2 regions of the Anaerobacillus sp. ABA4_114 genome follow, and region 2 is predicted to be linked to the other one. Evidence: predicted binding sites of a transcription regulator. Region 2 holds the regulator's gene; the other holds the start of a gene.
What was found. Region 2 encodes Rex, which represses fermentation and respiration genes when NADH is low (regulators of the CRP and FNR family bind a similar motif). Its sites were predicted from a motif close to TTGTGAAATATTTCACAA; they were not measured.
Positions count from the first base shown of each region.

Region 1: a site for Rex is predicted at 2,404-2,421, ahead of ACXAEY_RS01670 (AtpZ/AtpI family protein). Genes of this name have one in related genera too.

Region 1 covers NZ_JBSWUM010000001.1:326,694-333,246, reverse strand. The annotation lists gene ACXAEY_RS01695 (F0F1 ATP synthase subunit delta) at 1-65, opposite strand, end outside; gene atpF (F0F1 ATP synthase subunit B) at 62-577, opposite strand; gene atpE (F0F1 ATP synthase subunit C) at 688-900, opposite strand; gene atpB (F0F1 ATP synthase subunit A) at 971-1,684, opposite strand; gene ACXAEY_RS01675 (ATP synthase subunit I) at 1,704-2,072, opposite strand; gene ACXAEY_RS01670 (AtpZ/AtpI family protein) at 2,073-2,261, opposite strand; gene upp (uracil phosphoribosyltransferase) at 2,941-3,570, opposite strand; gene glyA (serine hydroxymethyltransferase) at 3,775-5,022, opposite strand; gene ACXAEY_RS01655 (TIGR01440 family protein) at 5,229-5,801, opposite strand; gene rpiB (ribose 5-phosphate isomerase B) at 5,816-6,256, opposite strand; gene ACXAEY_RS01645 (low molecular weight protein arginine phosphatase) at 6,253-6,553, opposite strand, start outside.
Region 2 covers NZ_JBSWUM010000001.1:3,937,617-3,944,169, forward strand. The annotation lists gene groL (chaperonin GroEL) at 1-364, opposite strand, end outside; gene groES (co-chaperone GroES) at 413-700, opposite strand; gene ACXAEY_RS20375 (CPBP family intramembrane glutamic endopeptidase) at 1,042-1,752, shown strand; gene ACXAEY_RS20380 (YdiK family protein) at 1,749-1,973, shown strand; gene tatC (twin-arginine translocase subunit TatC) at 1,993-2,760, opposite strand; gene ACXAEY_RS20390 (twin-arginine translocase TatA/TatE family subunit) at 2,781-2,963, opposite strand; gene ACXAEY_RS20395 (redox-sensing transcriptional repressor Rex) at 2,991-3,629, opposite strand; gene moaC (cyclic pyranopterin monophosphate synthase MoaC) at 3,673-4,155, opposite strand; gene ACXAEY_RS20405 (ABC-F family ATP-binding cassette domain-containing protein) at 4,402-6,321, shown strand.

The sequences.
Region 1 (6,553 bases), 3.6 Mb from region 2:
TCATGAGCAATTTCAAAAAGAGCGTTAGCATAACGTTTTGCGATTACTTCAAGGTCCCTGCTCATTTCTGACCGCCTGCCTGATAAAGGTAGTCATCGATCAGCTTCTGCTGTGAACGCTCGTCCAGTTCCTTCTCAACAACTTTGGAAGCGATCATTACAGATAGAGATGCAACCTGCTCGCGCAGTGATGCTACAGCAGTTTCACGTTCACGAGCGATGTCAGCTGTTGCTGCTTCTTTCAAGCGTTCAGCCTCAAGACGTGCTGCTTCAATCATTTCCTGACCTTTTTGGTCAGCCATTTTCTTTTGGTTCTCAAGCATAGTTTGCGCTTCTTGACGAACACGCTTCATTTCTTCGCGCTGTTCATTTAAGTAAGCTTCAGCTTCTTTACGGTTCTTTTCAGCAGATTCGATTTCACTAGCGATATGCTGCTCTCGTTCTTTCATGATACCCATCAACGGGCCCCAAGCGAACTTTTTCAATAGAGCAAGAAGCACGATAAATGCGAAAAGCTGATAAAGGATATCACCAGCGTGAATCCCTGTGCCAGCTCCAAGAATTAGACTGTTGAACAACGTGTTCACTCCCTTCAGAGATCATACAAAACGAATGGCGAAGGTTTCATTTCGAAACTTTCTCCGCCATCATGAAACGTTACGATTTTTCTATAAAGTTTCGTAAGTAATTATTGACCCATTACGATAAATGCGATTACTACACCGATGATCGGAAGTGCCTCAACTAGTGCGATACCGATGAACATTGTAGTTTGAAGAGTACCTCTAAGTTCTGGTTGACGAGCGATTCCCTCTACTGTACGTCCTACGATAAGACCGTTACCAATACCGGCACCTACTGCCGCTAGACCTACTGCAATTGCAGCTGCGATTAAACCCATGCTAAATTTCCTCCTTAATATTCATAAAAATAGATTTTTTATATAATGAAAAGTTCATTAATACTGTTTTTTAGTGGTCGTCTGCCACTTTGTGTGCCATGTAAACCATGGTTAGCATTACAAAGATAAACGCCTGAATTGTACCGACAAAGATACTGAATCCTTGCCATGCGAGCATAGGAAGAAAGGCTCCAAGCGCTCCGCCGATTCCTGCAGCTCCAAGTCCAGCTAGGAGTCCAAGCAAGATCTCACCGGCAAAAATGTTTCCGTAAAGACGAAGACCAAGCGTCAATGTGTTTGAAAATTCCTCGATTAACTTGAAAGGAAATAGGAATTTCATTGGGGTAAAGAATCCTTTACCGTATTCCTTTGCACCTTTCATTTTCACACCGTAATAGTGTGTGAGCACCACGACCATCGTTGCTAGTGTCAGCGTGATCGTCGGGTCTGCAGTTGGAGACTTCCACCATAGTTCGTCATTAAACGAAATGGCGAATGGAAGACCAAGCATGTTTGAGACGAAGATATACATGAGTAGCGTCATCCCAAGAAACAAGAATCGTCCTCCTGTTTGCCAGTCCATGGTGCTTGAGATCAGACCTTTCACAAAGTCCATCACCCACTCGATAAAGTTCTGCAAACCAGTTGGTCGCATTGCTAGTGAGCGAGTTGCTACAACTGCAAGGATGAAAACGATAGCGGATGCGATCGTAATCATGAGTACATTGGAAAGATTAAAAGTAATGCCTAATATTTCGCCAGTTGTAGGTGCATTATGTTCCAACAGCTTTTCACCTCTCTTCCTACTTAAAGCGTATTTGAAGTATTGAATCTATGAGAATGATAATGTAGGTCACCATCAACCCAATTACCACACCTAGCAAGTTGAACAGTTCCGGATATCGAGTCGCGATTGCAACAGCTAGTCCAGCCACAGCTAACCTTGTTAAGAAGCCGAGAGATTTTGCTTTCTTCCCTTCTTCAGCAGCTTGTCCAAGTCGATTTATTTTACGGAACATGTTGAATAGGTTATAAATACTAAATATGGTTCCTAGTATTAACCCGAGGAATAATGCTTTGCTTGAGGTAACTCCCCAACCTAGAACGAAGATTGCGAGCAGATACAGGGTGTATTGTAAGTAGCGGCGGAAATGTTGTTTATATTCTGTCATTTAATCTTCCCCTGTAAACTTATGTAGAAGACGAACTAGTCCATATATTCCTCCACCGAGCCCTAATAGGAGTCCGATGACAAGAAAAAGTGGAAAAGTGTCGAAAAGGCTGTCCATCCATTTTCCAAGGAAGATCCCTGTGAGTATCGATCCGACAAGGTAAGACAGGATGGTTGAGTAAAGTGCCATCGCCTTCAAATGAAGCGCCCCTTTTCTGTTGAGGTTAGTTTAGGGAGAGATCGTCTCTCCTGTGCGGATGAAAACCTTATCACTATACCCTTTGTAAGGATACAATAGGCATCCAACCATGTCAATGTGTTTCAAGCAAATGGTGTGATGAACTTCACAAATCGAAATGCGTCCCAAAATCCCCATATACACAAGGATTATAACGCTTTCAAGTCTTCTGCGAAACCTTATATAGAAAAGAGGTAAAATTTAGCGGATAAACTCGAACAATATTGTCACTTTTTTTTCACATTTTATGTGAGTGGGACAGTTTTTAAAACAAAAACCGTTCTAATTAGAAGAGGGTTAGCTTGTAAGATTTTTATAATCTTTTCAGTTTGTGAATAGTACAGACCCCAACAAGATAAAGCGAAGCTAACCTTTCCTTCAACGTTCAAGTAACTACTTTTTACTTCTGTCACTAATTTGCTTTTAAAAGGACCGGGTTTGAGTGAAGTTTAGTGACATTGATTTGGAGGGGAAGGATGGTCGACTCCTGCGGAATGTGCGGGACGGGTCCGCAGGAGCGTTAGAGACGAGGAGGCTCCCTCTGCCCCGCGGAAAGCGAGCATCCTGGAGCGGAAGTCACTACATTTCTGATAGCAAAAGAAAAACCTCTCCATGTTGGAGAGGTTCTCGATTACTTCGTTCCATAAAGACGATCACCAGCGTCGCCTAGTCCAGGAACAATATATCCTTTTTCGTTTAGTTTTTCATCGAGACCAGCGATGAAAATGTCTACATCTGGATGAGCTTCTTGAAGAAGTTCAACACCTTCTGGAGCTGCGATCAAGCACATCATCTTGATGTTTTGTGCACCGCGCTTCTTGATCGAGTTGATCGCTTCAACAGCGGATCCGCCAGTAGCAAGCATCGGGTCGATCACGATGAATTCACGTTCCTCAATGTCTGCAGGGAGCTTTACGTAGTATTCAACCGGCTGAAGTGTTTCAGGGTCACGGTAAAGTCCAACGTGTCCTACTTTTGCAGCAGGAATAAGCTTAAGGATTCCGTCTGTCATACCGAGTCCAGCTCTTAGAATCGGAACAAGTCCGAGTTTTTTACCTGAAAGGACTTTCGATTTCGCTTCAGTTACAGGAGTCTTCACAATGACTTCCTCAGTTGGAAGTTCTCTCGTAATTTCATAAGCCATCAGAGCAGCAACTTCATCGACCAATTCACGAAATTCCTTAGTGCCTGTTTTCTCGTCTCGAATGTATGTAAGCTTATGCTGAATCAATGGATGATCGAACACGTATACTTTACCCATTTGTACAATCTCCCCTTCTCATTTTAGTATCGTTCCACAATCTTCTTCGCAATTTTACAGAAAAACGAGGACTTATTCAAGGTTTTCTAAGATGATAAAATATTCGCACTCATTGATCGAAAATAGGTCATATGCAATGCGAAGACAGTAAAAAAAGGCTATCGAATGTACTCGATAGCCCCTGGGTGTTTTCAATCTTTACTATTAATAGGAAAGATCTTCATACATTGGAAATTTATTTGTTAGATCAATGACACGCTGCTCCGCTTTCTTAAGCACAGCTTCGTCTTCAATGTTGTGAAGAACGTCGCTCATGATACTTGCGATTTCTTCCATTTCTTGCTCACCGAAGCCACGTGACGTAACTGCAGCCGTTCCGATACGGAGTCCGCTCGTTACGAAAGGACTTTGTGGATCGAACGGAATTGTATTTTTATTCGTAGTAATACCGATATCATCAAGCGCTTTTTCAGCAACTTTTCCAGTAATGTCTAAGCTTTGAAGGTCTAATAGTACGAGATGGTTATCCGTTCCATTTGAGACTAGGTTAATGCCTTCCTTTTCAAGAGAAGAAGCTAGTTTTCTAGCATTCTTGATGATGTTCTCAGAGTATTGCTTGAATTCATCAGATAGTGCTTCTCCAAAAGCCACTGCCTTTGCAGCGATCACGTGCATGAGAGGACCGCCTTGAAGACCTGGGAACATAGACTTATCGATCTTCTTCGCGAATTCTTCTTTACAAAGAATCATTCCACCGCGTGGACCGCGAAGCGTCTTGTGAGTCGTTGTTGTTACGAAATCTGCATATGGAACTGGATTAGGATGGTGTCCAGTTGCGACAAGGCCAGCAATGTGCGCCATATCGACCATCAAATAAGCATCTACTTCATCAGCGATCTCTCTAAAACGCTTGAAGTCGATCTCACGAGGGTATGCACTCGCACCTGCAACGATCAATTTCGGACGATGTTCTTTTGCTTTCTCAAGCACATCATCGTAATCGATGCGATGTGTCTCTTTATCTACACCGTATTCCACAAAATTATATTGAACACCACTGAAGTTTACAGGGCTTCCATGTGTGAGATGACCTCCGTGTGAAAGGTTCATACCAAGAACCGTATCTCCATGATTTAGAACAGTGAAGTACACGCCCATGTTTGCTTGTGCGCCAGAGTGAGGCTGTACGTTAACATGGTCTGCTCCAAATAACTGCTTCGCGCGATCTCTTGCGATGTTTTCAGCTACATCTACATATTCACAACCACCGTAGTAACGGCGCCCTGGGTAGCCTTCTGCATATTTGTTCGTTAGGACAGATCCTTGCGCTTTCATTACAGCTTCAGAAACAAAGTTCTCTGATGCAATTAGTTCAATTTTGCTACGTTGTCTACCTAGCTCGTCCTGAATTGCCTGAAATAACTCTTGATCATGCTTTGCTACTTGTTGCATTGATATCCCCTTTCTATCTCACACATATTTCTATCCTTATAATTTGAATAGTCGTGAATCAATCTCGCTTGCATTGTATCACAGATTTTGAAGACCGTATATTAAATCTCAAAATGTTTCGAATGTTCGCCTTTTCACTTACTGCTTTTGTACCTATTGCTGCTATAAGAAGGATATAGCCTTCTCCTGATCACTATTAATATCTCTTAGAAACAATGTTCATTCTTACTTGGATAAGATGCTCGTTCTCCCCCGATCAGCTTAGGACGAGATCTTGCCATCGTTAAGTGAGCATGTCCGATCATCTTGTGTCTGCCTCTGACTGGAACGGCCACGTGCCTAATATGCATGCCGATAAACGTATCACCGATGTCGATCCCTGCATCTGCTGAGATAAATTCAACGAGGACAGGGTCAGTCATTCTTTGAAAAGCATACGTCGCCATCGAGCCACCCGCTTTTACAGTCGGTACAGCGGCTACAATTTCGTATCCTCTTGCTTCCGCTGTTTCACGTTCTACAACAAGGGCACGATTTAAATGTTCACAGCATTGAAAGGCGATGCTAACACCAGTCTCATTCTGAAATGACCCAATGCTTTCATAAACAGCTTCAGCAGCAAAAGTAGTGCCTGCTGTTCCGATTCTTTCTCCCATCACTTCACTCGAACTCATCCCTACCACTAACAGATGCTGTTTAGACAAGCGTGCATCAACTTGTAAATCATCTAGTGCTTCACGGGTATGCAGAGAAATCTGCTGAGCCATTTTCTCATCCATAGCTCATTCCTCCTTTAATTCGTTTCGTAAGCAGTGATCTTACCAACGCGCTTTGCGTGACGACCGCCTTCATACTCTGTTTCAAGCCACACTTTGGCGATTTCTTTCGCGAGTCCTGGTCCTATGATTCGTTCGCCCATCGCAAGTACATTCGAATCATTATGCTGGCGCGTTGCTTTTGCACTAAAAAGGTCATGAACGAGCGCACATCGAATACCTTCAACTTTATTGGCTGCGATCGACATGCCGATGCCTGTACCACAAATAAGGATACCGCGGTCCGCTGTCCCATTCGCAACATGCTCTGCTACTGGAATCGCATAGTCAGGATAATCCACCGATTCTTTACAATCACACCCAAGATCGATGACCTCCATTCCTAATTCTTTTATCACTCCAATAATGTCATCCTTAATCATAACTCCTGCGTGATCCGCCCCGATTGCTACTCTCACCGTTCATCCTCCTCATTATCTTCCTCTTTTAATCGTTCGATTAATCGTTCGATCGCATCTTCAATTTCATTATACGTTTCATGATAGTGCTTTAACGATCCACCGAAGGGATCTGAAATATCGATCGAAGGTAGGCTACTCTCTAACTTTTCCAATTCCTTTATTTCTTTTATAAGCTCTTGTTCAAATTCTTTTCTTTTCTTCTCTTCTTCTTCACCACTCAGTCCATTCAATTCATGTACAAAAGTGGCACGCTTCGTTTCGAGTTCTGCTGCTTTTTTTTGATAAGGATCATAC
Region 2 (6,553 bases):
CTTTTTCGATTCCTTTACGGATAACCATTGGGTTAGCACCAGAAGCAACGTTTTTAAGTCCTTCACGAACCATTGCTTGTGCAAGAACCGTTGCAGTTGTTGTACCGTCACCAGCAACGTCATTCGTCTTGCTTGCTACTTCTGCTACAAGCTTAGCACCCATGTTTTCGAATGCATCTTCAAGTTCAATTTCTTTCGCGATCGTTACACCGTCATTTGTGATAAGAGGAGAACCGAACTTCTTCTCTAGTACCACGTTACGTCCTTTTGGACCGAGTGTAACTTTTACTGCGTTTGCAAGAGAATCAACACCGCGAAGCATTGAGCGACGGGCTTCTTCACTAAACTTAATATCTTTAGCCATTTGTTACCCTCCAATTTATGTAGTTCTTATTTTATTTGAGTGGTTGTATTACTTGCTTACAACTGCAAGAATATCGTTTTCACGAAGAATTAAATATTCTTTACCGTCATATTTCACTTCAGTACCAGCATACTTACTGTAAATAACTGCATCGCCTTCTGAAACTTCAAGAGCTACACGCTCGCCAGAATCAGTTAACACACCGCTACCTACAGATACAATGCGACCTTCTTGAGGCTTTTCTTTTGCAGAATCAGGAAGTACGATTCCACTAGACGTTTTTTCTTCTAATTGAATTGGTTCTACTACTACGCGATCACCTAAAGGCTTTAACAACTCAAACACCCTCCTCAGTGGATATTAATGGTTTGTATTGTTTCTGTTAGCACTCAACATAGGCGAGTGCTAACACATGTATATAATAAAATATTTCGCTATTCTTTTGCAAGTAGTAAAGTTGATTTTTTTAACAGAAAATTTGCATTCCTTTATTTATCAACTTCTTCCAAATAAAAGATAAGACTTACGTACTAGTTATCAGAACATTCCCTCTTCAGATTCGTCACTGTTTCGAAACTCTTCTAAAGGGCATTCCCATTCCTAAATGTGTTAAACTAATACAAGTATGCAAAATGCCTTTATCTAGGCATGCAAACCACTAAAAGGAGTTATGCTTCTTGGCAAAACACTATTGGACTATCTTAATTACTTATATTGTTATGCAGCTTTCCGGATATCCGGGTGCAAAACTATTTCAATCCCTAGATGTTCCGAACCCAGTCGTAAGCTACTCGGTTGTGAGCTTTTTTACAGCACTCATCATCATGCTGTTTCTACTCCGCTCAACTCCTGACGAGCCGTTTGAACGTTCTACCCGCGTATCAGCAGGGAAAGCGGTAAGCTGGAGCATTCTTGGTATCTTCATGGCTTACTTTGCTCAAATTATCGCAGCGATGATCGAAGTCAATTTATTCGGAATCGAACCTGGATCAGAAAATACAGAGATGCTGATGGATGTTGCGAAGGCATCACCGATCTTCATCCTTGTAATAGCGATCATTGGCCCAATTCTTGAAGAGATCGTCTTTAGAAAAGTGATTTTCGGGGCACTCTATACACGGTTTAACTTTTGGATCGCTGGAATCGCGAGTTCGGTTATCTTTGCAGCCATCCATTTGGATTTCGACCACATCCTTGTTTATACTGCGATGGGACTTACGTTCGCGTTTCTATATGTAAAAACGAAGCGGTTGATCGTACCGATTGTCGCTCATATGACGATGAATACGATTGTTGTCTTAATTAACATCTTCTTTGCAGATGATCTAGCAGAACTACAGAAGAAAGCGGAACAAATGCAATCATTTATTGGAGGAGTACTTACATGAGATTTTCACCAACTCTAATGGGGTTTTTCTACGCAGGGCTCGGTTCGATCTTCACGTACCTTGCGATTCAAAGCGCCCGTTCTGATGCAGATATGTGGAGCCTTTGGACGATACTACTGATGGTGCTCGCCACAGTTGATTTCGCTTACTCCATTCGCTTCTTTTTACTTAAAAAGAAAATCAATCAACTGAAGAAAAAAGATCAAAACAAAAAGCGATAGGGCTATCCTATCGCTTTTGTTATGCTTCCTGTTCCGAATCCTGCTCTTCCAATTGACGCTTCGCCTCTGCTTGTAGTCTCTTTCTATAACCATAGCGAGACACAAGAATGCTGAATTCATATAGTAAAAACAGTGGTACCGAAACCATGAGGTGTGAAATAATTTCAGGCGGTGTGATCATTCCCGCTATGACGAGGAGTCCAAAATACGCGTATCTCCTAATCTGTACAAGCATGGCAGGATTTAAAATTCCGAGTCTTGTAAAGAAAAGAACGATCACAGGCAGCTGAAACACAAAGCCAAATGGTAACGTTAACTGAAACAAGAAAGTGAAGTATTGATTTGCGCCGTACATTTCCTGAATGTTGAGGCTTTCTGCCAAATTCCCGACAAAGTCGATGACAAAAGGAAACAGGACGAAATATGAAAATGAAACTCCTCCAAGAAAGAGGAGAAAGACTGCTGGGATATACGATAACGTTACTTTCCGTTCATTATCATAAAGTCCTGGCGAAACAAAAGCCCATAGCTGATAGAGAGCGATGGGCGATGTCATAATGAAAGCAACCAGGAACGCAAAGCTGAAATAAACCTTTAACGGGTCTGTTAATGTAAAAGCGTTCATCGGAATCCCCTGTGCTTCAGGAGCATTCTGGAGAAAGACGATGACCGGCTTTGCGATGAATAGTCCCGCAATAAAGGAGAGAATTAAGACGACGACTGTGATGATGATTCGTTTTCTTAATTCTTCTATGTGATCATAGATGGATTGTTTTTGTTCATCCATTCCCTATCCGTCCTAACCGATTACTGTTCGTTTTTTTTCTTATCGTTCGTATCATCGTCGTCATCTGCTAGACCTTTTGTTGCGTTCTTGAACTCACGAAGTGTGTTACCTGCTGCTTTACCAAGCTCAGGTAGTTTCTTAGGTCCAAAAATGATCAAAGCAACAACTGCAACTAGAGCGATACTTGCGCCACCCATTCCCATGCGTGTCACCTCCTTAAGATTGTAAGTTTATACAGGATAATGCTTCATAAAATACACGAGAGCCTGCAGTTCAACAGCCAGATCAATATGGTGCACTCGAATATGATCTGGTACGGTCAAACGTGCTGGCGTAAAGTTCAGAATCCCTTTAATTCCAGCCTCGTCCATCTGATCTGCAATCGACTGAGCAGCATGAACGGGTACTGTAAGGATAACGACTGAGATGTCGTTCTTCTTCACCTGTTCTTTAAACTGATCGATATGGTAAACCGGAATACCACCAATTTCTTGGTTTACTTTTGCAGCATCCGCATCAAATGCCAGTTCGATCTTCGTATTGTTATTCTTAATGAAATTGTAGTGCAGAAACGCTGTCCCAAGGTTACCTACTCCTACTAGAGCTACCCTGGTCGTTTCATCTTGATCTAGGGTCTTACTAAAGAAAGATAACAGATAATGAACATTATACCCATACCCTTTTTTACCAAGAGCACCGAAATAACTAAAATCTCTTCGTATGGTAGCAGAATCTACCTTTATCGCATCGCTCAATTCAGCAGAACTTACCCGCTGTTTACCAGATGCACTAAGATTTTTTAAATAGCGATAATAGAGCGGCAGTCGTTTTGCTGTCGCTTGCGGAATTTTTGTTTGATCAATATCCATAAACACCCTCCACATTGACCTCCGCGCTCAATCTATGGTTGTCCTACTCGCGCTTGTAATCCCCGCTTTTTCCCCCTGTTTTTGTAAGGAGATAGGTTTCCCCGATAACGATGCCTTTATCCAGCGCTTTGCACATATCGTACACGGTTAATGCCGCCGCTGATGCTGCCGTCAGCGCTTCCATTTCTACTCCGGTACTTCCTTTTGTTTTCACATGAGCTTCAATCGTAAGCTCATAAAAGGAAGCGCTCACTTCCCAGTCGAAATGAAGGTCAACGCCAGAAAGCGCTATCGGATGACACATAGGGATGAGATCAGACGTTTTTTTTGCTGCCATAATCCCGGCAATTTGGGCGACTTGAAGCACATCGCCTTTCTTCATATTTCCGTCTTTGATACCAGTATAAATTTCTTCACTAACCTTCACGCTCGTTTTGGCAACCGCTGTACGAGCAGTCGGAGTTTTCTCTGTAATATCGACCATCTGTGCGCGGCCTTCTTTATTAAAATGAGTAAATGAACTCATGGCTGCCCCTTTCTTCTATAGATGATAGAAGGTTAAATGGAATGCTGCTACTTGTGACTATACACCATTTCTATCCTTTTTGCTGTTTTTTAACAAGAATTTTTATTACCATTTAATGAACATTCCTGTAGTTGCCCACCTTGTCCTCACTACGATAAACTTAAAGGAACGTAATCGAATGGTAGATCAAGCAAATCGCTCGATTCAACATACAACGAGAAGAGAGAAATTCGAGGTGAACAAACAATGATCGCACTACAAGTAAATGGCGTATCAAAATCATTTGGTGCTGACCCTATTTTATCTAATATTAAGCTAGAAGTACAATCGAGAGACCGTGTGGCACTCGTTGGTCGAAACGGTGCCGGAAAGTCTACTCTTCTAAAACTCATCACAGGGCAGCTCTCCTATGATTCAGGAGATATCATCAAACCGAAAGATGTACGGATTGGATACATGGCTCAGGACACGGGCCTCGAATCGAACCTATCGATCTGGGATGAAATGCTTAGCGTCTTTGAAGAACTACGTCGTATGGAAAAAGAACTTCGACGGTACGAAGAGAAGATGGGTGACCCATCTATCTATGAAAATGAGCAGGAATACCAGCGTATCATGAAAGAATATGACCAGCTTCAGGTCGCTTTCAAAGACAAAGGCGGCTACAAATACGAAGCGGATATTCGTACGGTCCTTCACGGGCTTAACTTCAAAGATTTCGATTATAAAACACCGATTTCTAGTCTAAGTGGAGGGCAAAAGACGCGCCTGGCGCTCGGTAAACTCTTACTTACAAAACCTGAGCTACTCATTCTGGATGAGCCGACAAACCATCTTGATATCCAAACACTCACATGGCTCGAGGGTTATTTAACAGGCTACACAGGTGCCATCCTCATCGTTTCTCACGACCGCTATTTTCTCGATAAAATCGTGAACAAGGTATATGAGATCTCAAGAAACCGTGCAGAACGATTCGAAGGAAATTATAGCTTCTATTTAGAAGAGAAAGATCGGCGCTATGAGCAGCAGCTTAAAGAGTTTGAGAAGCAGCAAAAGGAAATCGCAAAACTAGAAGACTTTGTTCAGAAAAACATCGTCCGCGCCTCTACGACAAAGCGTGCTCAAAGTAGAAGAAAGCAGCTTGAAAAGATGGAGCGGATCGATAAGCCAAAAGGCGATGAGAAATCAGCCAACATTTCGTTTAGGATCGACAAGCAAACAGGTAACGATGTACTGAGTGTGCGAGAGTTATCGATCGGCTACCCGGATACGGTGATCAACGATCAGCTTACGTTCGACTTGAAACGCCAGGAAAGCGTTGCACTCGTTGGTCCGAACGGAATCGGAAAATCGACGCTGCTGCAGGCGATCGTCTCAGGAAAAACCCTCCTAGGCGGAGATTTAAACTTCGGAAGTAATGTTCAGGTCGGGTTCTATGATCAGGAGCAAACGAATCTCACATCCAATAAAACTGTCCTTAACGAACTATGGGATGACTTCCCATTAACCGATGAAAAGGATATCCGTGCAGTATTAGGCCGCTTCCTTTTCAGCGGCGATGATGTATTGAAGATTGTATCCGAACTAAGCGGTGGAGAAAAAGGTAGACTCGCGCTCTCTAAGCTGATGATGCAAAAGTCAAACCTCCTTATACTCGACGAACCGACGAACCACCTTGATTTAGATAGTAAAGAAATTTTAGAAGAAGCGCTCATCCAGTTCCCTGGAACGATCTTGTTCGTTTCACACGATCGGTACTTCATCAATCGAATCGCCACTCGTGTCCTTGAGTTATCCACTGAAGGTGTCACATCATACCTCGGTGACTATGATTACTATGTAGAAAAGAAAGAGGAACTCGCTGAACTCGCCGCTCTTGAACAGCAGGAACAATCGAGTGCGCCCGAAGTTTCTGGAAAATCTAGTTTTCAACAAGATAAAGAAGCAAAACGCCAGGAAAGACAAATCTTAAGGCGGATCGACGAAATTGAAAAAGAAATTGATTCGGCAGAAGCTAGAATCGACGAAATAGAAGCAGAACTCTGTATTCCTGAAGTGTTTGAAGATCATGAGAAGGTGATGGTCTTAAATGAAGAGCTCGATAAATTAAGAACGAGAACAGAAGAACTCATGGAAGAATGGGGAGAACTTCAAGAAGCGTAAACAGTCCACAGTGGACTGTTTTTTCTTTAGATATAAAATTTTCCGACATATTCACACAATCCACATACTTATACACAGAATGTGTGTTTATTTAACGAGATATTTCTAATTTATCAACATTATCCACAGTTAAATGAATTGTTATCCACAAATCTTTACCCACAGCAGAAATCCCCTTCGTTTCAGATATAGGACAATATGTCCACAATATTCACTGCTTGTGGATAATTAG